Regions from separate parts of the Kluyvera sp. NPDC087067 genome, predicted to be linked through region 3. Evidence: predicted binding sites of a transcription regulator. Region 3 holds the regulator's gene; each other region holds the start of a gene.

Region 1 (4,442 bases), on a different contig from region 3:
CCGGAGTCGGCGTAATGACTCTTTAATACCAATTGTAGGCCGGATAAGCGCAGCGCCATCCGGCGTCGTGCGGCACCTTGCCGGATGGCGCTGCGCTTATCCGGCCTACAGGGGTATTACCCGCTTATTAGAAGGTGTAACTTGCTCCAACCTGCACCGTACGGTCACGGCCAATCCAGCAGTTGGTGCTGTCATAGCAGGTTAAGGTCTCTTTGTTGGTCAGGTTCTGAGCGCTGGCTTTGAGCACCAGTCCGTTCAGGCTGCTGTCCACGGCAGACATATCGTATGAAACCGACATATCATACTGCGTGGTGCCACCCAGTTTCCCTTCATCATTATTCGGTGAAATCTCCATCGGCCCGGTATAACGCACCCCGGCTCCGACCGTCAGCCCACGCACCAGACTCTGGTCAAAGGTATAATCCCCCCACAGGTTGAAGGCATTTTCCGGCACCTGCGTCGGGCGTTTACCCTGATAGCTTTCATCTTTGGTATTGATGGCATGCGTGTAGGCATAATTCGCGATCAGGTTGATGTTGTCGGTCGGACGGCTGATAGCCGACAGCTCCGCACCCTTCGACTCAATCTCCCCGGTCTGACGATAGGTAAAGCTTGGGTCCGCACTCAACACGTTTTTCTGCCGAATATTAAACACCGACGCGGTAAAGGTGGTCGCATAATCGGCCAGCAGATATTTCACCCCGCCTTCCACCTGCTTGCTGGTGGTGGGTTTCACCTGTTCTGCCGTCAGCCCGCGCGCGGGTGAGACCGGTTTGAAGCCTTCGGAGTAGCTGATAAATGGCGATATTCCGTTGTCAAAAGCATACAGCGCACCCAGTCGCTTGGTGACGCGGTCTTGCGAAATCCACTCTTTTTTATCGCTATTAAGATAATCAGTGGTGCCGGACTGGTAATCGTCATAGCGCAGGCTGGCGAGGATATTCAGGCCACCGTAGGCGACCTGATCCTGCAAGTAGTACCCTTTCTGATTATAGGAAAGACGGTTTTTCTGCGCGGTATAAAGCCCCAGCGCATCTTCATTCACTAATCCGTAATTCGGGTTACGCATATCGATGCCAGGTGTTGCCGATGCATAATCATAATCGTAATGTGAATTGAGTTTCTGATAGTCAAACCCGGCCAATAGGTGATGCTGCCAGTCGCCCAAAGCGACGGTACGTGTCACCTGGTTATCAATGTTGAAACTGTGCAGATCCTCATTGGTGGTATAGGCAAAACGGTTGAGCTCATAAACCGGGTTTCCCGCGTTACCGGTGGAGTAGATACTTTGCTGATGGGTATCAATATCAAAGTAACGCGCTTTCTGGGTGATCCCCCAGCCGCTATCAAATTCATGTTCGAAGCTGTAGCCGATCATCCATTGACGCTGCTTAAAACCGCTCCATTTGTCACCCGCAAAATCGCGCTTGTTGGCATAACTGGAGCGCAAATATGAAAGCGGCAGGGGGTTCGACGGCGTCAGGCTTGGCGTGTTTTGTGCCAGCGCATCGAGGGTTAAGCGCGTTTTATCGCTCGGCTGCCAGGTGACGCTTGGCGCCACCAGATAATCCTCATAGCGAGTGGTGTGCGGTTGATCATCGCCTTCCGTCGCTTTGCCCAATAGACGATAGCTCCAGTCGCTGTCGCTAATCTGGCCGGTAGAGTCGAGATACCCCTCTTTGAGGTTGCGCGTGCCGGTATTGAAGCCCATTTCCGTGCGCGGCGTGGTCTGCGGTTTTTTACCCTGAATATTCACCAGCCCGCCCGGCGAGCCGTTGCCATAGAGCACGGAAGATGGCCCTTTCAGGATATCGACGCTGTCAATCAACAGCGGGTCGATACGCGCTTTGGTATTCCCGGTCACGTTATACGGCAGCTGCAGGCCATTGTAGAATTCGTTGTCGACGGTGAAGCCGCGAATTTTATATTCGCTCATATAGCTCGTGCTACCGCGCGTCTCGGTTGAAACGCCCGGCGCATAACGAAGCACTTCGTTGATTGAGGTGGCGTGACGCTGGCTGATTTCATGCTGGCTTAGGGTGTTTATCACCTGTGGCGTTTTACTTTCCGCCACCGCCGATTTAGTCGCGCTGTTGGTCCAGCCCGCTAGCTCACTGCCCTCGCCCGATGCGGTAACCACCATCGTGGACTCTTGGGCATGCCCCTGCGTGGAAAGCGCTAACGCAATCATCCCGGAAAGCGTACAAACGCGAAAACCTGTTTTTTTCATTATGGTTGTGCTCAATGCAAATCAGAGAACGATAATTATTATCATTGCTGTTTGCAATTCAACACCAAAATAAGAAGGGGTATAAAAATGTGATGGAGTTAACGCTTTTGAGAAAGTGAAACGGCCCCGGACGGGGCCGTCTGAAACATTTAATCGCGGCGAATTAAGCGGAATACCGCCAGCACCACAATTGCGCCGACAACGGCGACGAGGAAGCTGTGCAGGTTAAAACCACTGACGCTGCCGCCCAGACCAAATGTGGTCGCCAGCCAGCCGCCTACTACCGCACCAACAATCCCGAGGATACAGGTGAGAAAGAAGCCCCCCCCATCACGTCCCGGCATCAGCATTTTCGCAATCACACCGGCAATAAGACCAAAAATAATCCACGCAATAATACCCATTTTCCCACCTCTTAGTTCCATTAACATCAATAAATAGCGCCGTCATTCTGCGCCGCTAATGTTTCAAGTATAGGTAATTGTTCTTAAAATACCTGGTAAGACGATGATATTTTATGCGGAAAAATACGAATTTTGACATAAGCACTGTCTTAAGCGCCACAAACTACCGAAAGCAGTAGGCGTGCCAGGTTTTTTCGCTAAGGTGCTGAAGTTCTTTTATTCGACGCCGATAGTGATTTAAGAATCTGCCATTCTGGAGCCCTTGCCGGTGAGTGAGCACAACGCACAATTTCTTAAGCAAAATCCGTTAGCGGTATTAAATGTCCTTCGCGATCTGCAACACAATAACGCGGCACTGCGCGTGAGTTGGGCATCGAGGCAGTTTATTAGCCGTATTCTGGAAGTGACCCAGCAGCGTCTGGTTATCGACTTTGGTAGCCGTGAAGATGATAACAACGCGGCGGTAACGGCGAGGAATATCGCTATGGTCGCCGAGACGAACGGCGCAAAAATTGAGTTTACGGTGCCGCACATGCAGATCGAGAATTATCAAGGTCTGCCCGCCTTTGTGATGCCCACACCGCCCGCGGTATGGTGCATCCAGCGCCGCGAATATTTCCGCATTTCCGCGCCGCTGCATCCCCCCTATTTTGGCAAAGCCACGCTGGCAGATAAAAGCACGCTGCGCTTCCGGCTGTTTGATTTATCTTTAGGCGGTATGGGCGCGCTGCTGGATGCCCCGCCGGCAGAAAGCCTGGTGCCGGGTTTACAGCTTAAAGAGATTGAGCTTGATATGGGGCAATGGGGAAGATTTCGCTGCGATGTTGAGCTACTCGCCATTAGCGAGCGTAAAGTGGTGGATAGTAAAGGCGAAACGATTGCCACTCCGCGTCTAAGCTTTCGTTTTCTGCATATGAATCCGGTGCTTGAGCGCACGCTCCAGCGAATTATTTTCTCGCTGGAGCGTGAGGCGCGGGAACGGGCGAATAATGTCCGCTGATTACATCGCGTCCATCGCTTTCTTCACTTTCCAGATATAGCGCGGAGCCTGAGGTGCGGGATGATTTCTCACCACATGGTCGAAGAACTCATCCGCGTCCAGATCGTTAATCTCTTCTATCGCCTTTTTCCGATTTGATGAGAAGGTTCGTAACAGCGCCCCCGCTCCGTTTGCATAGGAGACCATCAGCGCATATTGCATCACCTCAGGATCGTTAATTCCCGCAAGCGATCCGTGTTCCAGAATGCTCAGGTAAGCGGCCCCCATGGAAATATTACGCTCCGGGTTTTTCAGCTCACTGGTGGAGGGTTGTCCGCTCCAGCCCATATGACGATATACATCCAGCCCGGATGTTGAGGCTTTTAACTGCATCAACCCTACCGCGTTAGATTTGCTGACAAGGTTCGGGTTACCGCCGGATTCAACGGCAATAATGGCGGTGATAAGACGCGGACTGACTCCCCATGCCGTACCGGCTTTTTCAGAAATAGGCATCCACTGCATCGCACGCTTCACCGGAACCTCTGGGTTCCACGGCGGATCGCGGTAATCCGATTTAGAGCTACACCCTGCAAGCAATACAATTAAAAAAGCAAACCATCTCAATTTCACGCTTCTATCCTTTTAGCTGAACTTTTGCTGCTGCTAATGACAACCACCGGCTCAGGCGGCATGATACCCGTTTCATTATCAGCAAGGAAATGCCATGTCTTCGTTTCATCTCATCGCCCCTTCCGGCTACTGCATCAACCAAACGGCCGCGCGTCTAGGCGTCGCGCGATTAGAAGAGGCAGGACATCAGGTAACC
Region 2 (4,442 bases), on a different contig from region 3:
TCACCTGAACAGCGCGGTATCCATCGTTAGCCAGATCTTTGATCTGAGTAACACGGTTTGCTTCGACTTCGATTACGGTTACTGGGATAGATACGCCATCTTCAGTGAAGATGCGGGTCATACCCACTTTTTTACCGACTAAACCAATCATTGTATCAACCTCTCAATCGCTCGATGACCTGATTAACCCAGGCTGATCTGCACGTCTACACCGGCAGCCAGGTCCAGACGCATCAGAGCATCAACGGTTTTTTCAGTTGGCTCAACGATGTCAACCAGACGCTTGTGAGTACGGATCTCGTACTGATCACGCGCGTCTTTGTTGACGTGCGGAGAGATCAGAACGGTGAAACGCTCTTTGCGGGTCGGCAGCGGGATCGGACCACGGACTTGCGCACCAGTGCGCTTAGCAGTCTCGACGATTTCCGCGGTTGATTGATCGATCAGACGATGATCAAACGCTTTCAAACGGATACGGATTCTTTGGTTCTGCATGAGACCAGAGCTCCAATTATTTTATAGACGAAATAGTTACTCCTCAAACCCATTACGATTGATGGGAGAGTGTAACCGTTCTTACAGAGTTCCCCGATTGGGAACATTGTCTGGTACCGCTTTCGCAGGACCGGTGGCTCATATCGAACCGCTGTCAATATTAGACAAGCCCGCGCATTATACACAAATAGCCACATGAAGCAAGCCGTGTTTATAAATTACCCACACGACAGTGTGCACTTTCACGCGTGCGGCTCAAAATTTAGTGCAACGAGATGTCATTTCCTGGAAGCCGCCTCGCAAAGGGTATTCTCGGCCTTTGCCCCCTCCCCTGCCTGTCGACAAACTGATATCCAGTGAATTGACAGGTAACATGACAATGATATTGAGTGCGCTCCCCTTCTTTATCCTTTATACATCGCTAAGCGCAGCCTTATGCAGGCATGACGCGCGAACCGGGTTATTGCCAGACCGGTTAACCTGCCCATTGCTGTGGCTTGGCCTGCTATATCAGCTGTGCCTTAATCCGACCCACATCAGTGATGCACTCTGGGGCGCTATTGCTGGTTACTCCATTCTGGCGTTTCTCTATTGGGGTTATCGACTGATTCGGGGCTACGAAGGATTAGGATATGGAGACGTGAAGTACCTGGCGGCTCTTGGAGCATGGCATGGCTGGCAGCAGCTCCCGCTATTACTGCTGATGGCAAGCGTGCTAGCGTGGGCTTTTCTGATGGGTAAAGCGTTGTCTCGACGATCGATGACGGAGATAAAAAACCCACTGCCATTTGGTCCATTTATGGGAGCAGCGGGTTTTATATTGGCAGGCTTCTCGGTTGTTAGTCTGCGACTTTAATCTGGGATTGCAGGTAGTTCTGCAGACCAATTTTGCCAATGAGTTCGAGTTCCGTTTCCAGCCAGTCAATATGATGCTCTTCCTCGGTGAGGATCGTTATCAGCATATCGCGGCTCACGTAGTCGTGAACGCTGTCGGCATAAGCGATGGCTTCCCGCAGATCTTTAGCCCCGTCTAATTCCAACCTGAGGTCAGATTGCAGCATCTCTTCAACATCTTCGCCGATGTGTAATTTACCCAGGTCTTGTAGATTAGGGATCCCTTCAAGGAAAAGAATTCGCTCGATGTACAAATCGGCGTGCTTCATTTCATCAATGGATTCGTGATACTCGATATCATTGAGGCGCATAAGGCCCCAGTTTTTGAACATTCTCGCGTGGAGAAAGTATTGGTTTATTGCGACAAGCTCATTTCCCAATAATTTATTGAGATAATTTATAATCTTAACATCACCTTTCATTATATAGACCCTCCGCTTCCACTTATTGAAGCGTAGATCGGGCTACCGGGATGTCAAAAAAAGAAATTGCGGTCAGGCGATCTCTTTGAACTCTGGCATTTGCATTAATTCATCTTCCATGACTTCTCGCGCCGCACGAACGCACTTACCACATTGATTTCCAATAGGAATGCATTTTCGTAATTGCTGGAAAGACTGCGGATGAAACTGGCGTACCGCCTGGCGAATTTTTTTATCGCTGACGCCATTACATAAACAAACGTACATAACCACTCCCGTTCAATTTCTGAACAAAGTGTAATTGAGAATAATTATGATTACAATAGACAACTACTAAGGATTGGGTGAATTAAGAGAACAAATAGTGCGGAATATGTACAGATAATAATGTTTAAAAAAGCAAAAAGGGTGCCGAAGCACCCTTTTTAAGCTCAAAACTAATTATTAAATAATTAGCTCATTACTTTAGCAACAACGCCCGCACCTACAGTACGGCCGCCTTCACGGATTGCGAAACGCAGACCGTCATCCATCGCGATTGGGTGGATCAGGGTAACAACCATTTTGATGTTGTCGCCCGGCATTACCATCTCAACGCCTTCTGGCAGTTCGATGGTACCAGTCACGTCAGTAGTACGGAAGTAGAACTGTGGACGGTAGCCTTTGAAGAACGGAGTATGACGGCCGCCTTCGTCTTTGGACAGGATGTACACTTCAGATTCGAACTTGGTGTGTGGCTTGATTGAACCCGGCTTAGCCAGAACCTGGCCACGCTGGATTTCTTCACGCTTGATACCACGCAGCAGAACGCCGCAGTTCTCGCCTGCACGACCTTCGTCCAGCAGCTTACGGAACATTTCAACGCCGGTACAGGTAGATTTCGCAGTATCTTTGATACCAACGATTTCAACTTCTTCACCAACTTTGATGATACCGCGCTCTACACGACCGGTAACAACAGTACCACGACCGGAGATAGAGAATACGTCTTCGATAGGCAGCAGGAACGGCTTGTCAATCGCACGCTCTGGTTCTGGGATGTAAGAATCCAGGAAGCCAGCCAGTTCGATGATTTTTGCTTCCCACTCTGCTTCGCCTTCCAGTGCTTTCAGCGCTGAACCACGAACGATAGGAGTGTCGTCGCCTGGGAAATCGTACTGAGACAGAAGTTCACGAACTTCCATTTCTACCAGTTCCAGCAGCTCTTCGTCATCAACCATGTCACATTTGTTCAGGAACACGATGATGTAAGGAACGCCTACCTGACGACCCAGCAGGATGTGCTCACGAGTCTGTGGCATAGGGCCATCAGTTGCAGCAACAACCAGGATCGCGCCGTCCATCTGCGCAGCACCGGTGATCATGTTTTTAACATAGTCGGCGTGGCCTGGGCAGTCTACGTGTGCGTAGTGGCGAGTCGGGGTGTCATATTCAACGTGGGAAGTGTTGATGGTGATACCACGAGCTTTTTCTTCTGGTGCGTTATCGATCTGGTCGAAAGCACGAGCAGCGCCGCCGTAGGTTTTAGCCAGAACGGTGGTGATTGCAGCAGTCAGAGTAGTTTTACCGTGGTCAACGTGGCCGATGGTGCCGACGTTGACGTGCGGTTTTGTACGTTCAAATTTTTCTTTAGACACGGCTATATTCCTTACTATAGTGCTCTCCCCTTTGGAGAGAGCACGGGATTTGGGTTTTAATCCTGTGGCTTATTTACCACGGGCTTCAATTACGGCCTGAGCAACGTTGTTCGGCGCATCATCATACTTCAGGAACTCCATGGAGTAAGAAGCACGACCTTTGGTCAGTGAACGCAGTTGAGTTGCATAACCAAACATTTCAGACAGCGGAACTTCAGCATGAATCTGAACACCAGTAGCGTTAGATTCCTGACCTTTCAGCTGACCACGACGACGGCTAAGGTCACCGATAACGTCACCAGTGTTCTCTTCTGGAGTTTCTACTTCAACCTTCATGATAGGCTCAAGCAGAACTGGTTTTGCTTTCTTAAAGCCATCTTTGAAGGCGATAGAAGCTGCCAGTTTAAACGCCAGCTCAGAGGAGTCAACGTCGTGGTAAGAACCGAAGTGCAGACGCACGCCCAGATCAACAACCGGGTAACCAGCCAGTGGGCCAGATTTCAGCTGTTCCTGGATGCCTTTATCAACGGCAGGGATGTATTCGCCAGGAATTACACCACCTTTGATGTCGTTGATGAACTCGTAGCCTTTCGGGTTTGAACCCGGCTCCAGTGGGTACATGTCGATAACAACATGACCATACTGACCGCGACCACCAGACTGCTTAGCGTGTTTACCTTCGATATCGGTAACTTTCGCGCGAATCGCTTCACGGTAAGCAACCTGAGGTTTACCGACGTTCGCTTCAACGTTGAATTCACGCTTCATGCGGTCAACGATGATGTCGAGGTGCAGTTCACCCATACCGGCGATAATGGTCTGGTTAGATTCTTCATCAGTCCATACGCGGAATGATGGGTCTTCTTTAGCCAGACGGCCCAGAGCCAGACCCATTTTTTCCTGGTCAGCTTTGGTTTTCGGTTCAACTGCGATGGAGATTACCGGTTCAGGGAATTCCATACGCTCAAGAATGATCACGTGGTCTGGATCACAA
Region 3 (4,442 bases):
TGATGGCGCTTCGCCTATCAGGCACTACAAAGTTTACGTGTCCACAGTAGCAACTTTAAGGCACCGCTTCGGCGGTGTTTTTTTTGCTGTCAGAACCGCCCTAGATTCGCGTAGCGAATTAATATGAATTTCCTGCCTCTAAGACATTCTTAATTTGTCACACTCTTGTTTTATCTTTCCCGATGTAAACGGTCTCATTAACATTTCTTCCAGGCCCTGTAAGGGTTGACGGAGATAAATGTTAACAACGCATTCCGTTACACATTGAAATCAAATATGTGCGCCTTGTCATAATCCTGCACTTTCATTGCGGAAAAGGATTGATAATTCGCGTCGCGAAAAATAGTCTATCGGTGTAGCGAAACACTTTTTTAAGAAGTTCATTTTTTTTAAAGTTTTTATTTTTTGCCTCTGCTTTGCAGCGGCATTTTAAAAGTCAAAGAGGATATAACTATGCGTACGTTTAGTGGCAAACGTAGTACGCTGGCGCTGGCTATCGCCGGTGTGACAGCACTGTCAGGCTTTGCAGTCGCTCCAGATGCGAAAGCAGAAGGCTTTATCGACGACTCCACATTAACCGGCGGTATCTATTACTGGCAGCGTGAACGTGACCGTAAAGATGTCACCGATCACGACAAATATAAAACCAACCTCTCGCATTCTACCTGGAACGCCAACCTCGACTTCCAGTCTGGTTATGCTGCCGATATGTTCGGTATTGATATTGCTGCGTTTACCGCGATTGAAATGAACGAAAGCGCGGAAAGCGGCCACCCGAACGAAATCGCATTCTCCTCAAAAAATAAAGGCTATAGCGAAGATTACAGCGGTGATAAGAGCGGTATCAGCCTGTATAAAGCGGCCGCGAAATTTAAACTCGGCCCAACCTGGGCACGCGCGGGTTATATTCAGCCAACCGGTCAGACGCTGCTGGCGCCACACTGGAGCTTTATGCCAGGTACCTATCAGGGTGCTGAAGCCGGGGCAAACTTTGACTATGGCGATAATGGCGCGCTGAGCTTCTCCTACATGTGGACCAATGAGTACAAGGCGCCATGGCATCTGGAGATGGATAACTTCTATCAAAACGATAAGAAGACCAAGGTCGATTACCTGCACTCCATCGGTGCGAAATATGATTTTAAAAATGACCTGGTGCTGGAAGCGGCATTTGGTCAGGCAGAAGGCTATGTGGATCAGTACTTCGCGAAAGGGAGCTACAAGTTTGATATCCCTGGCGGCCCGCTGACCACCAGCTACCAGTTCTACGGAACGCGCGACAAAGTCAGCGACGGCGGCGTGAACGATATTTACGACGGCACCGCATGGCTGCAAGCATTAACCTTTGGCTATAAGCTCAACGAAGTTTTCGACTTCCGTCTGGAAGGGACGTGGGTGAAAGCGGATGGTCAGCAGGGCTACTTCCTGCAGCGTATGACCCCGACCTACGCGTCTTCAAACGGTCGTCTGGATATCTGGTGGGATAACCGTTCTGACTTTAACGCCAACGGCGAAAAGGCAGTGTTCTTCGGTTCCATGTATGACCTGAAAAACTGGAACCTCCCAGGCTGGGCCATCGGTGCGTCTTACGTCTATGCATGGGATGCGAAACCAGCGACCTGGCAGATCAACCCAGATGCCTACTACGACAAGAACAACACCATCAAAGAGTCTGCGTACAGCCTCGACATGATGTACACCGTTCAGGAAGGTCGTGCGAAGGGGACATTGTTCAAACTGCACTTCACGCAATACGACAACCACTCCGATATCCCAAGCTGGGGCGGTGGTTACGGCAACATCTTCCAGGATGAGCGCGACGTGAAATTCATGATGATCGCACCGTTCACTATTTTCTGATGCAGGATGCGGCAGGGGGAAACCTCTGCCGCTGCTAAGAGGCCCGTCGTATGAAAAAACTGATTATTGTCGCCTTAATGGCTACCGGCCTGACCGCCTGCGGGCAGTCAACTTCACCGGCACCGAAAGAAGATAGCAAACTCAAGGATGCCTACAGCGCCTGTATTAACACCGCGCAGGGGAATCCCGATAAAATTGAAGCCTGTCAGAGCGTGCTGAACGTCCTGCGTCAGGATAAGAAGCACGAACAATTTGCCAATCAGGAAAGCGTGCGCGTGCTGGATTATCAGCAGTGCATTCAGGCCCGCAAAACGGGTAACGATCAGGCGGTTGCTGCCCGTTGTGATAAAATCTGGCAGGAAATTCGCAGCAATAATACGCCACAAAAATAAAATAAACCGAACGCTGATAACTGAAAAAACCGCTGCTTGCAGCGGTTTTTTTATGGCGCCAGCCTAACGACAGGCAAAAAAAAACCAGCTCGCAATGGCTGGCTTTTTACGAAAGCAGAAAATTACTTTTCGATGATTTCGTGAGCGTTTTCATCTTCGCGGCAATCGCCTTCAGCGCAGTGACCGTAAAGATAAAGACTGTGGTTAGTTAAGCGGATGCCATGCTTGGTCGCAATTTCACGCTGACGCGCTTCAATGGAATCGTCGCTAAACTCGATAACCTTGCCGCAGTCGAGGCAGATCAGGTGATCGTGGTGATGCTGCTGGGTCAGTTCGAAAACGGATTTGCCGCCTTCAAAATTATGGCGTGTCACAATGCCAGCATCATCAAATTGGTTAAGAACACGGTAAACCGTGGCGAGGCCAATCTCTTCACCCATGTCGATCAGGCGTTTGTATAAGTCTTCCGCGCTGACATGGTGGTTATCAGGTTCCTGAAGAACTTCGAGAATCTTCAACCGTGGAAGTGTGACTTTCAGGCCAGCCTTCTTTAGTGCGGTATTATTGTCAGTCATGCGGAATCTGTCCTGTTGCTAAACGATTAACTTCCATCAGCGAAAGTTTCACAGAGAATGCACCCGAATTAATGCGTCTCATTATAGAATGCCCCTGGCAAAATGAAAACAGCAAGACTCGGGTCAGCTAAGCTTTCAAAAACGAGGCTTCATCGACAAATCAGGCGATGGAACAACGCTAAATCAGAAGATATTGTACAGGTATGTGGCAAAAAGTTAAAAAAATGTAGCTATTAATTTGATTGCTTTTACCTATTAATGAGGCGCGATTATATTATCGCGCCTCATTTGCATCAGGCGTTTTTGATTTCATCCAGGTGCAGTTCTTCTGCCACCTGCTTAACCCACTTCTCAACGCGCTCAGCGGTCAGTTCTGGCTGGCGATCTTCATCAATGGCCAGGCCCACAAAGTGATCGTCATCGGCAAGGCCTTTAGACGCTTCGAAGTGGTAACCCGCAGTAGGCCAATGGCCGACGATGGTCGCACCGCGTGGTTCGATAATATCGCGGATGGTGCCAAGCGCATCACAGAAGTATTCAGCATAGTCTTCCTGGTCGCCACAGCCGAACAGCGCAACCAGTTTACCATTGAAATCAACTTCTTCCAGCGTCGGGAAGAAATCATCCCAGTCACACTGTGCTTCGCCGTAGTACCAGGTTGGGATACCCAGCAGCAGAATATCGAAGGCCGCCAGGTCTTCTTTGCTGCTCTTGGCAATGTCGTGTACTTCAGCGACATCTTTGCCAAGCTGTTTTTGAATCATTTTTGCGATATTTTCGGTATTACCGGTATCGCTACCGAAGAAGATGCCAACGATTGCCATGAGTAAAATAACCTCTTGAAACTTAATGAGATGGTGGTGGATTATTGCCCACAGATAAGGGCAATCATAGCAGAACAGAGAAGGGTGCGGAAACAGCAATCGTGCCGTACTGCACACTCTGCTACATGAAAGTGTGTTTTGGGGGGATTTTCAGACTTTCCCCTGTCCGTGCAGCAGCGCAAGCTGACTCATCAACATTTCTTCGATAAGTTCGCTGCGGCTCATATCACGGGCAGTCGCCAGTTCGTTGAGCGCATCAACGGCCTCGACGTTCAGCTTTAGCTCAACGCGCTTCAGCCCGCGAACCTTGTCGCGTTTTAACTGATTGCGCTTGTTGATGCGGAGCTGTTCGTCACGCGAAAGCGGATTGGTTTTTGGTCTTCCCGGCCGACGCTCATTTGCGAACAAATCTAGTGTCGTACGGTCCGTTTGTTCTTTTGCCATGGTTCTGAGTGACTTCGGGGAAAACAAGCTACCGGGCAGCGCCCGATGCAGACAGCGCGCAATCATACATCAGTGGAACCCGCACGCCAACGACCGCGGCTATTCTGGCGCGCGGTCGTTGCATTTTTAATCACTCTGCGAGGTAGCGGCGAATCGCGCGCAGTACCGCGTCAGGTTTTTCGGCGTGAACCCAATGCCCGGCACCGGCAATAACGTGCGCTTTGGCCTGCGGGAATTGCGCCAGTAAGTCGTCGCGATAGGCTTCGGTGACGTACGGCGAATTGCCGCCGGGAATAAACAGAGCAGGGTGGTCCCACGCGGGAATGGTTTCCCAGCCGACGATATTG

Evidence for each region. The regulator Fur, encoded in region 3, represses iron uptake genes when iron is present. The targets are predictions, from matches to a motif close to ATAATAATGAGAACNACTATCAA.
Region 1: a site for Fur is predicted at 2,259-2,281, ahead of ACIPDS_RS11300 (TonB-dependent siderophore receptor). Genes of this name have one in related genera too.
Region 2: a site for Fur is predicted at 2,113-2,135, ahead of bfd (bacterioferritin-associated ferredoxin). Genes of this name have one in related genera too.

What each region holds. Positions count from the first base shown of each region.
Region 1 covers NZ_JBIUZS010000003.1:535,392-539,833, reverse strand. The annotation lists gene hpaX (4-hydroxyphenylacetate permease) at 1-15, shown strand, start outside; gene ACIPDS_RS11300 (TonB-dependent siderophore receptor) at 128-2,230, opposite strand; gene ACIPDS_RS11295 (GlsB/YeaQ/YmgE family stress response membrane protein) at 2,380-2,634, opposite strand; gene ACIPDS_RS11290 (flagellar brake protein) at 2,903-3,634, shown strand; gene emtA (membrane-bound lytic murein transglycosylase EmtA) at 3,635-4,246, opposite strand; gene ldcA (muramoyltetrapeptide carboxypeptidase) at 4,341-4,442, shown strand, end outside.
Region 2 covers NZ_JBIUZS010000010.1:77,946-82,387, reverse strand. The annotation lists gene rplC (50S ribosomal protein L3) at 1-151, opposite strand, end outside; gene rpsJ (30S ribosomal protein S10) at 184-495, opposite strand; gene ACIPDS_RS20155 (prepilin peptidase) at 878-1,351, shown strand; gene bfr (bacterioferritin) at 1,335-1,811, opposite strand; gene bfd (bacterioferritin-associated ferredoxin) at 1,884-2,078, opposite strand; gene tuf (elongation factor Tu) at 2,264-3,448, opposite strand; gene fusA (elongation factor G) at 3,518-4,442, opposite strand, start outside.
Region 3 covers NZ_JBIUZS010000004.1:394,232-398,673, forward strand. The annotation lists gene chiP (chitoporin) at 454-1,860, shown strand; gene chiQ (ChiQ/YbfN family lipoprotein) at 1,911-2,252, shown strand; gene fur (ferric iron uptake transcriptional regulator) at 2,375-2,827, opposite strand; gene fldA (flavodoxin FldA) at 3,121-3,651, opposite strand; gene ybfE (LexA regulated protein) at 3,802-4,095, opposite strand; gene ybfF (esterase) at 4,226-4,442, opposite strand, start outside.